DNA from 2 places in the Pseudomonas sp. HLS-6 TE3448 genome. Region 2 is predicted to be linked to the other one. Evidence: riboswitches for the same ligand, from Rfam matches in the RefSeq annotation. Region 2 holds a riboswitch; the other holds the start of a gene.
The links. A riboswitch is a leader RNA that binds a small molecule or an ion and turns the genes downstream of it on or off. The one in region 2 is predicted to bind cobalamin.
Positions count from the first base shown of each region.

Region 1: another riboswitch for cobalamin. It lies ahead of AB7M23_RS17740 (CbtB domain-containing protein); the one in region 2 lies ahead of AB7M23_RS19995 (TonB-dependent receptor).

Region 1 is NZ_JBRJIO010000001.1:3,843,388-3,847,561, reverse strand. Features, by position in the region: gene cobW (cobalamin biosynthesis protein CobW) at 1-1,030, opposite strand, end outside; cobalamin riboswitch at 1,129-1,328, opposite strand; cobalamin riboswitch at 1,388-1,609, shown strand; gene AB7M23_RS17740 (CbtB domain-containing protein) at 1,707-1,895, shown strand; gene AB7M23_RS17735 (CbtA family protein) at 1,907-2,596, shown strand; gene AB7M23_RS17730 (cobalamin biosynthesis protein) at 2,596-3,021, shown strand; gene cobM (precorrin-4 C(11)-methyltransferase) at 3,061-3,807, shown strand; gene AB7M23_RS17720 (DUF1272 domain-containing protein) at 3,855-4,109, shown strand.
Region 2 is NZ_JBRJIO010000001.1:4,380,274-4,384,447, forward strand. Features, by position in the region: gene AB7M23_RS19985 (2-aminoadipate transaminase) at 1-105, opposite strand, end outside; gene AB7M23_RS19990 (amino acid permease) at 492-1,892, shown strand; cobalamin riboswitch at 1,923-2,123, shown strand; partial or broken gene AB7M23_RS19995 (TonB-dependent receptor) at 2,183-4,174, shown strand, end outside.

The DNA.
Region 1 (4,174 bases), 540 kb from region 2:
TCGCACCATCCAGCGCCTGGCCGATCAGTACCAGACGGGTACTGCGCGGCTCGTCTGCGCGCCAGGCACGATCGAAGTGCTTGTCGAAACGCGTACCGACACCCTGGATCAGCAGGCGCATCGGCTTGCCCGGAATGGCTGCAAAGCCTTTGGCGCGGAGGATGCCGTGACGTACGACCAGTTGGGTCAAGGCATCAAGCAGCAAGCTCTCGTCGGATTCAGGCAGCTCAATCGAAATGGAGTCGAAAGCGTCGTGGTCATGATCATCATGGTCTTCGCCGTCATGATGGCTGTCATGGTGAGTGCGACGACCGTCAATGTGCGCTTCCGATTCCGCAGCCAATCCGAGCAAGACTTCAAGCGGTAGACGGCCACTGCTGGCCTCGACGACTTTGACCGCGGGTGGCAGCTCTTCGGCCACTTCGGCGCGTACCGCTGCCAAGGCATGCGCCTCGATCAGGTCGGCCTTGTTCAGTACCACCAGATCGGCACTGGCCAGCTGGTCGGCAAACAGTTCATGCAGCGGGGACTCGTGGTCCAGGTTCGGGTCGAGTTTACGCTGGGCATCCACCTGGTCCGGATACGCCGCAAACGTACCGGCAGCCACGGCCGGGCTGTCGACCACGGTAATGACCGCATCGACCGTGCAGGCGTTACGGATTTCCGGCCACTGGAAGGCTTGTACCAGAGGCTTTGGCAGGGCCAGGCCACTGGTTTCGATGAGGATATGGTCCAGGTCGCCACGACGCGCCACCAGCTCGCGCATGACCGGGAAGAACTCTTCCTGCACGGTGCAGCACAGGCAGCCGTTGGCAAGCTCGTACACCCGGCCGCTCGCCTCTTCTTCAGTACAGCCGATGCTGCATTGCTTGAGGATTTCACCGTCGATGCCCAGCTCGCCAAACTCATTGACGATGACTGCAATACGGCGACCCTGTGCATTGTCGAGCATATGCCGCAACAGCGTGGTTTTGCCCGAGCCGAGAAAGCCGGTGACGATGGTGACGGGGAGTTTTGCCAGTGTTTTCATGTCGTTGCCCTTGGCAGCAATGGCGGGCGGGCACGACGAAAACCACGGGGGTCATGTGCCCGTGCGCGTTCGCTACCGGATCACCCCGCCCGGTTGAATGTCGGAAACTGTCCGAGGCAGGTCTCCTGGCTTGCGTCGTGCTGGCGAACATACCAGCGGCACCGGCGCCTTCCCGCAAAACTACGCAGTGGCAATGCCAGGCTTTGCAACGCTTACAGTTGCGGGGGCAGCCGCGGCTTAAACCGCGTTCCCGTCTTAGCTCCGGGCTGACCGGAGAACCTCGAAACGGCAAGGCTACGCAGTCGTTCAGGGTCGGTCAACCGTCGTTGTGATTGACGCGCACCTGCGCCCATGATTTGCTACCTCCTTCGTTTGGGTGCCTTTAACGAGGTGAAACGGGAAACCGGTGCGTCGCGGCCTGAGTTACGCGCGACAATGCCGGTGCTGCCCCCGCAACGGTAAGCGAGGAAAGCGTCTAGACCACTGTGCCAGCAACGCGGCATGGGAAGGTGACGCTCCAGGCTAAGCACAGTGCCAGCCCTCGCAAGCCCGGAGACCGGCCCAGTACAGAATTGACAAACCCGCGGTGGGCGGGCGCTGTTGCAACCTCTGGGTGAGTCCGCCCATGGGTTTCTTGCGCATGCCTGCTGCTGATAACCCCTCAGAGGAAAGCACCATGCCCGTCACAACCGCCCACAGCCACTCCGCCGCCATCAGTACCACTCGCAGCCAGCGCCTGGTCGTCGCTATCGGCGCATCGCTGCTGGGCTTGTGCCTGGTTTACTTCGCGGGTTTTTCGCACATCGAGGCGGTTCACAACGCTGCCCATGACACCCGTCACAGCGCCGCGTTTCCTTGCCACTAAGGGACAGCGCCATGATCAAGCACATTGTCCGCACGGCCGGCTTCACCGGCCTGCTCGCTGCCCTGCTGCTGACCTTGCTGCAAAGCCTGTGGGTCACCCCGCTGATTATCAAGGCGGAAGCCTACGAGAGTGCAGCGCCTGCAGTCGAAACCCACAGCCATGATGCGGGTACCGCCGAACATCATCACGATGCGCAAGCCTGGGCCCCCGAAGACGGCTGGCAACGGCTGCTGGCCACGACCGGTAGCAACCTGGTAGTGGCCGTCGGTTTTGCCCTGGTACTGGCGGGGCTGTATACCTTGCGTGCGCCTGCTGGTTGGGCCGCAGGCGTACTGTGGGGCCTGGCAGGCTTTGCGGTGTTCTGCCTGGCGCCCACGCTGGGCTTGCCAGCGGAGTTGCCAGGAACGGCCGCGGCCGATCTGGCGCAACGCCAATTCTGGTGGATCGGTACTGCAGCGGCCACCGCCATTGGCTTGGGGCTTATTGCATTCGCCAACAACGGTTTGCTCAAGTTACTGGGCGCCGTACTGCTGGTCATCCCTCATGTAATCGGTGCACCACAGCCAGACGCGCATGAGGCCTTGGCTCCGGAAGCACTGGAGGCCGAATTCAAACTCGCCTCACTGCTGACCAACGCTGCCTTCTGGCTGGCATTGGGCTTGATCAGCAGTTGGCTCTACCGTCGCCAGAGCCAGGCGTAATGCCTGAACGGCCCAATCCGTTGCGAGTATTCGCCGGGTTGGGCTGTCGCCGAGGCTGTTCGGTGGCAGCCTTGAGCGATCTACTGGATCAAACCCTGCAGGCCCATGGCCTCAGCCACGATAACCTGCTTGGCCTTGCCAGTATCGAACTGAAAAGCGAGGAGGCCGGCCTGCATGCCCTCGCCGCTCAACTCGGCATTCCACTGCTGTTTTTCAGCGCTGCCCAGTTAGCCACCTTTGAATCACGCCTGACCCACCGTTCGCTCACCGCCTTCGCCCACAGCGGCTGTTACAGCGTCGCTGAAAGTGCTGCACTTGCATTGGCCGAGCACTACGGCTCAATGCCTGCACAGCTCCTTGTTCCACGCCATGCCAGCCTTAATGCCACCCTGGCATTGGCCTGCGGCGCGTCCTTTGACGGATAATCTGCGCCTCGCATCGACCTTACCTTCAGGATTCACCCCATGACCGTCTATTTCATCGGTGCCGGCCCCGGCGACCCGGAGCTGATTACCGTCAAGGGCCAGCGCCTGATTCATCGCTGCCCGGTCATTATCTATGCTGGATCCCTGGTGCCCGCTGCCGTGCTCGAAGGGCACCGTGCCGAAACCGTGATCAACAGCGCTGAGCTTCACCTGGCGCAAATTATCGAGGCCATGCGTGAAGCCCATGCCAAAGGCCAGGATGTGGCCCGGGTACACAGTGGCGACCCGAGCCTGTATGGGGCCATTGGTGAGCAGATTCGCCATTTGCGCGAACTGGCGATTCCCTTCGAGATCATTCCCGGTGTCACCGCTGCTGCCGCCAGTGCCGCTTTACTCGGTTGCGAGCTGACCCTGCCAGAGGTTTCGCAGAGCGTCATCCTCACGCGCTATGCCGACAAATCGCCGATGCCCGCTGGCGAGGAACTGGCCAGCCTGGCCGCACACAAGGCTACGCTTGCCATACACTTGGGAGTGCAGCACCTGGCAAAGATTGTCGAAGAATTGCGCCCCCACTATGGCGGGGACTGTCCAATCGCGGTCGTGCACCGTGCGACCTGGCCGGACCAGGACTGGGTCAAAGGCACGCTGGACGATATCCTGACGCAAGTCCAGGCCAAAGGCTTCCGGCGTACTGCATTGATTCTGGTAGGACGGGTACTGGCAGCAGATGCCTTTGCCGAATCGGCGCTATACCGTGCCGGCCACGCACACCTCTACCGGCCTTAGACGACCTGTGTGCGACAGCACACTCACTGAGTATGAAGGAGTCGACCATGCTTGAACTGCGCCCCAACTGTGAATGCTGTGGTACCGATCTGCCTGGCGACAGCCAGGACGCGTTCATCTGCTCCTTCGAATGCACTTATTGTCGAGACTGCAACAACAATGAATTGAAGGGCCTCTGCCCAAACTGTGGCGGTCAACTAACGGCCCGTCCGCCACGAGTTGGTGCAGCATTAGTGCGCAACCCTGCTTCGAAACAACGCATCGTCAAGGAAAGCGGCTGTCCAACCCGCTCGAGCAAGTAGCCTCTCAACTGCAGGACACACCGAAACGCGTCTTCATATGAGGCCGCGATTCCGGTTTTTCCAAT
Region 2 (4,174 bases):
GATGTAACGCTTGCCATCGACATCCCAGACCTCGGCATTGCGGCCATGATCGAGTTCGATCGGGTGAACTATTGCGATGGAATTGCTGATGGTTTGCGCAGGCATGACAAGCGCCGCTCCCGTGGCTTGAGGGTCGTGTATGGCGGCTATCTAAGCGAGTGACGGTGGCCTGGCACAAGCGAATAAAAATTCTACTGTCATTCCTAAAAGTATCGAATTTGGCGTCACCTGCCACAAAGCACTTCGCAAGAGGGTTTCCCTTAAGACCTCGCGCAGTCGCCCCATACACACTTTAAATTCCCCCAAGGAATGATGTTCTGAGTATTGCTCGTTTGTTGAAGCGCCGCTCGTCGACCAATACTGATCTGGATCAATTACCAGGAGCAGGACGCAGTACCGACACGGAAGGTTTCCTTACTAACGATTGTTCAGCGCCGGCTCACCCCGAAAGGACCTGTGGGCCAGGGGGCTGCTGAACCGAGGGTTGATGCATGAGTTCAAACAATAACAACCGCGGGCAACGCTCGCTCAAGCATGGCCTGACCACACGCCAGGTCTCGATGATCTCCATCGCAGGCATTATCGGTGCGGGTCTATTCATCGGTTCCTCCAACGCTATCGCCACCGCAGGCCCGGCCATCCTGATCTCCTACGCACTGACCGGTTTGCTGGTGCTGTTGGTCATGCGCATGCTCGGCGAAATGGCCGTTGCAAACCCGAACAGCGGTTCGTTTTCCACCTACGCCGGCGAGGCCATCGGCCCTTGGGCCGGCTTCACCATCGGCTGGCTGTACTGGTGGTTCTGGGTGTTGATCATCCCGGTCGAAGCCATCGCCGGTGCCGACATCCTGCATGCCTGGTACCCCGCCATCCCGTCCTGGGCCTTCACCTTCCTGATCATGGTCACCCTGTCGGCCACCAACCTGATCAGCGTGCGCAATTTCGGCACCTTCGAGTACTGGTTCGCCCTGATCAAGATCATCGCCATCCTGGCCTTCATCGGCGTATGCAGCGCGGCCGTACTGGGCTACTGGCCGCTGGCTGAAGTCTCGGGGGTCGGACAACTGCTGAGCAATGGCGGCTTCATGCCGAATGGCTTTGGTGCGGTACTGGGCGGCATTCTTGTGACCATCTTCTCGTTCTTCGGCGCCGAGATCGTCACCATCGCCGCTGACGAAACCGAGAACCCCAAAGAGAAGATCCGCCGCGCCACCAACCTGGTGATCTACCGTATTGCGATCTTCTACATCTTCTCGATTTTCTTCATCGTCTCGCTGGTTGCCTGGAACGATCCACGGCTGCTGCAAGTCGGCTCGTTCCAGCGCGCACTGGAAGTGCTCAATGTGCCAGGCGCGAAACTGATCGTTGACCTGGTGGTGTTCGTCGCCGTGACCAGTTGCATGAACTCGGGCCTGTACACCGCATCGCGCATGCTTTACTCGCTGGGCGCACGCGGCGAAGCACCGACTGCAACCCGCTACATTTCGCGCAGCGGCGTGCCGACCGTGGCCGTGCTGATGTCCACCCTGGCAGGCTTCGTCGGCTGCCTGATCAACTACCTGTTGCCGGGCAAGGTCTTTGGCTTCCTGCTCTCGACCACCGGCGCCATCGCCCTGCTGGTGTACCTGGTGATCGCGGTGTCACAACTGCGCATGCGTAAACAGCTGGAGCAGAAAGGCCAGACCCCGGTGTTTCGGATGTGGCTGTTCCCATGGCTGACCTGGTTCGTCATCGCCTTGATCTGCAGCGTGCTCGGCTACATGTTGTTCAGCGCTGCATATCGCTATGAAACCCTGATGACCGCAGCGGTCGCCGGCATCGTCCTGATGATCAGCCTGGTGCGCAAATCGAGCACGACAACACCTGCCACTGCTGCCGCGCAACGCGGCTAAGTGATTGACTGAGCTGGCGTTCGATGTTCAGATGCGCGCCAGTTTCAGGTGTCCTGCGCCGCCGTGCGCAGGGTGAAACGGGAAGCCGGTGCGTCTCTTTGACCAGTCCGGCGCTGCCCCCGCAACGGTAAGCGAGCGAGGCCTTCGACAGACCACTGTGCCACGGCATGGGAAGGTGAAGGCCTCATGACCCTCGCAAGCCCGGAGACCGGCCTGAAGCCTTGTTTGGCAACCCCGCGGTGGGCGGGCGCAGGCCGGTTGGCGGGCGCCTGCGTGCTCGTCATGCCTATATGCGTTATTCCCCCGGGATTCATTCATTCCTGTTTCAGCCTGGAACGACATGTCCCGCAATTACCTGTTTCACACCCTTGTGTCCTCTGCTTGCCTCTCGCTTTCACTGCCGACACTGGCCACCGATGATGCCGAGCGCATCCTCGCCCTGCCCTCGACAGCCATCACGGGCGATCGTGATAGCGAACGCGAAGCCATCAATCTGGCAACGCCATTGCCGACCGGCTCCCGACTGAACCTCAGTGCGCTGGAGACGCCTGCCAGCACCAGCAGCCTCGCTGCCGAGGCCATCGACGGGCGCAACAACCGCAGTGTGCAGGACGCGGTCAGTCGCTCGCCGGGTATCACCTCTGTGGGCACCCCGGGCAACGGCAACACCGCCCTCTCTGCCCGAGGCTTCAGCGGTCACAGCTCGGTGATGACCCTGTTCGACGGCTCGCGCTTGTACACCGGTGCAGGCACCCAGAGCTTCCCGGTAGACCTGTGGATGGTCGAGCGCATCGACATCATTCGCGGCCCAGCCTCGGTGCTGTATGGCGAAGGGGCAACCGGGGCCGTGATCAATGTGATCCCGAAGAAGCCCTTCACCGGCGAGATCCGTAACCACCTGCGCCTGGGCTATGGCTCGTATGACCGCCAGCAATTGGGCCTGGACAGCGGTGGTTCGTTAAACGAGCGGCTGAGCTACCGGCTCACCCTCAACCGTGAGCAGAGCAACGGCTGGATTGATCGCGGCGACTCGGAAAACCTCGCCGTCAGTGCCGCGCTGCGTTGGGATGCCAGTGATGACCTGAGCTTCACCCTGGCCCATGAGCGTGGCGACAGTGAGCCGATGAACGACTTCGGTACTCCGCTGATCGACGGCCACTACCGCGACAGCCTGCGCAAAAAGAACTACAACCTCCATGACGCGGTACAGCGTTACCACGATGAATGGACGCGACTGAACAGCGACTGGTCGATCAACGAGAGCCTGACGGCCAGCAACCAGCTCTATTACATCAAGAGCCGCCGGCACTGGCGCAATGCCGAGGACTACAGCTGGGACAGCAGCCGCGACCAACTGCTGCGCCAGAGCTACCTGCACATCAAGCATGATCAGGAGCAAATCGGCGACCGCCAGAGCTTTTCCCTCGACCATACGTTGTTCGGCCTGACGAGCAAGACCGTGGTCGGTGCCGAATACAACCGGATTCGTTTCGACGTCGACAGCAACTCGCCCTACACCGACAACGGCGGCGACTACATCGACCCGTGGCAACCGGCCCCGGGTTACTTCAGCAGCCAGGACCCCACCCGCCCACAAACTCACAGCACCACCCAGACCTTTGCCCTGTTCGCGGAAAACCGCACGCAATTGTCAGAGCGCTGGTCGCTGGTCACCGGAATTCGCCGCGACCAGAACCATATCGACCGCGACAACCGGGTCGACGGCACGCGCAGCGACCGCAGCCTCGACGGTGGCAACTGGCGTGCCGGGCTGGTGTATGCAGTCACCGAGCAGCTGTCGCTGTACGGCCAGTACTCCACCAGTGAAGACGGGGTTGGCGACCTGATCAGCCTCAGCCCGGCTGCACAGCAGATGGACCTGACCGAGTCGAAGCAAACCGAGCTCGGCCTCAAGCAGCAGTTCTGGAACGGCCGTGGCGAGTGGACGCTGGCGGCTTATCAGATCGTGAAAAAGAAGCTGCCGGTGGTCACCGACAGCCACACGCGACTCACCCAGCAAGTCGGCCAGCAGTCTTCCGAAGGCCTGGAGGCGACCCTGGAGCTGGCCCTTGCGCAGCAGTGGCACGTCTCGGCAAACGCCTCGCTGGTGCGTGCCGCGTATGATGACTTCGACGAGGTGGTGGCCGGTAATATCGTGTCCCGCACGGGCAACCGCCCGATCGGTGTGCCACGGCGCACCGCCAACCTCTGGCTCAGCAAGGCCCTGCGCAACAACCTCGATGCCGGGCTGGGCCTGCGTTACGTTGATGCGCGCTATGCCG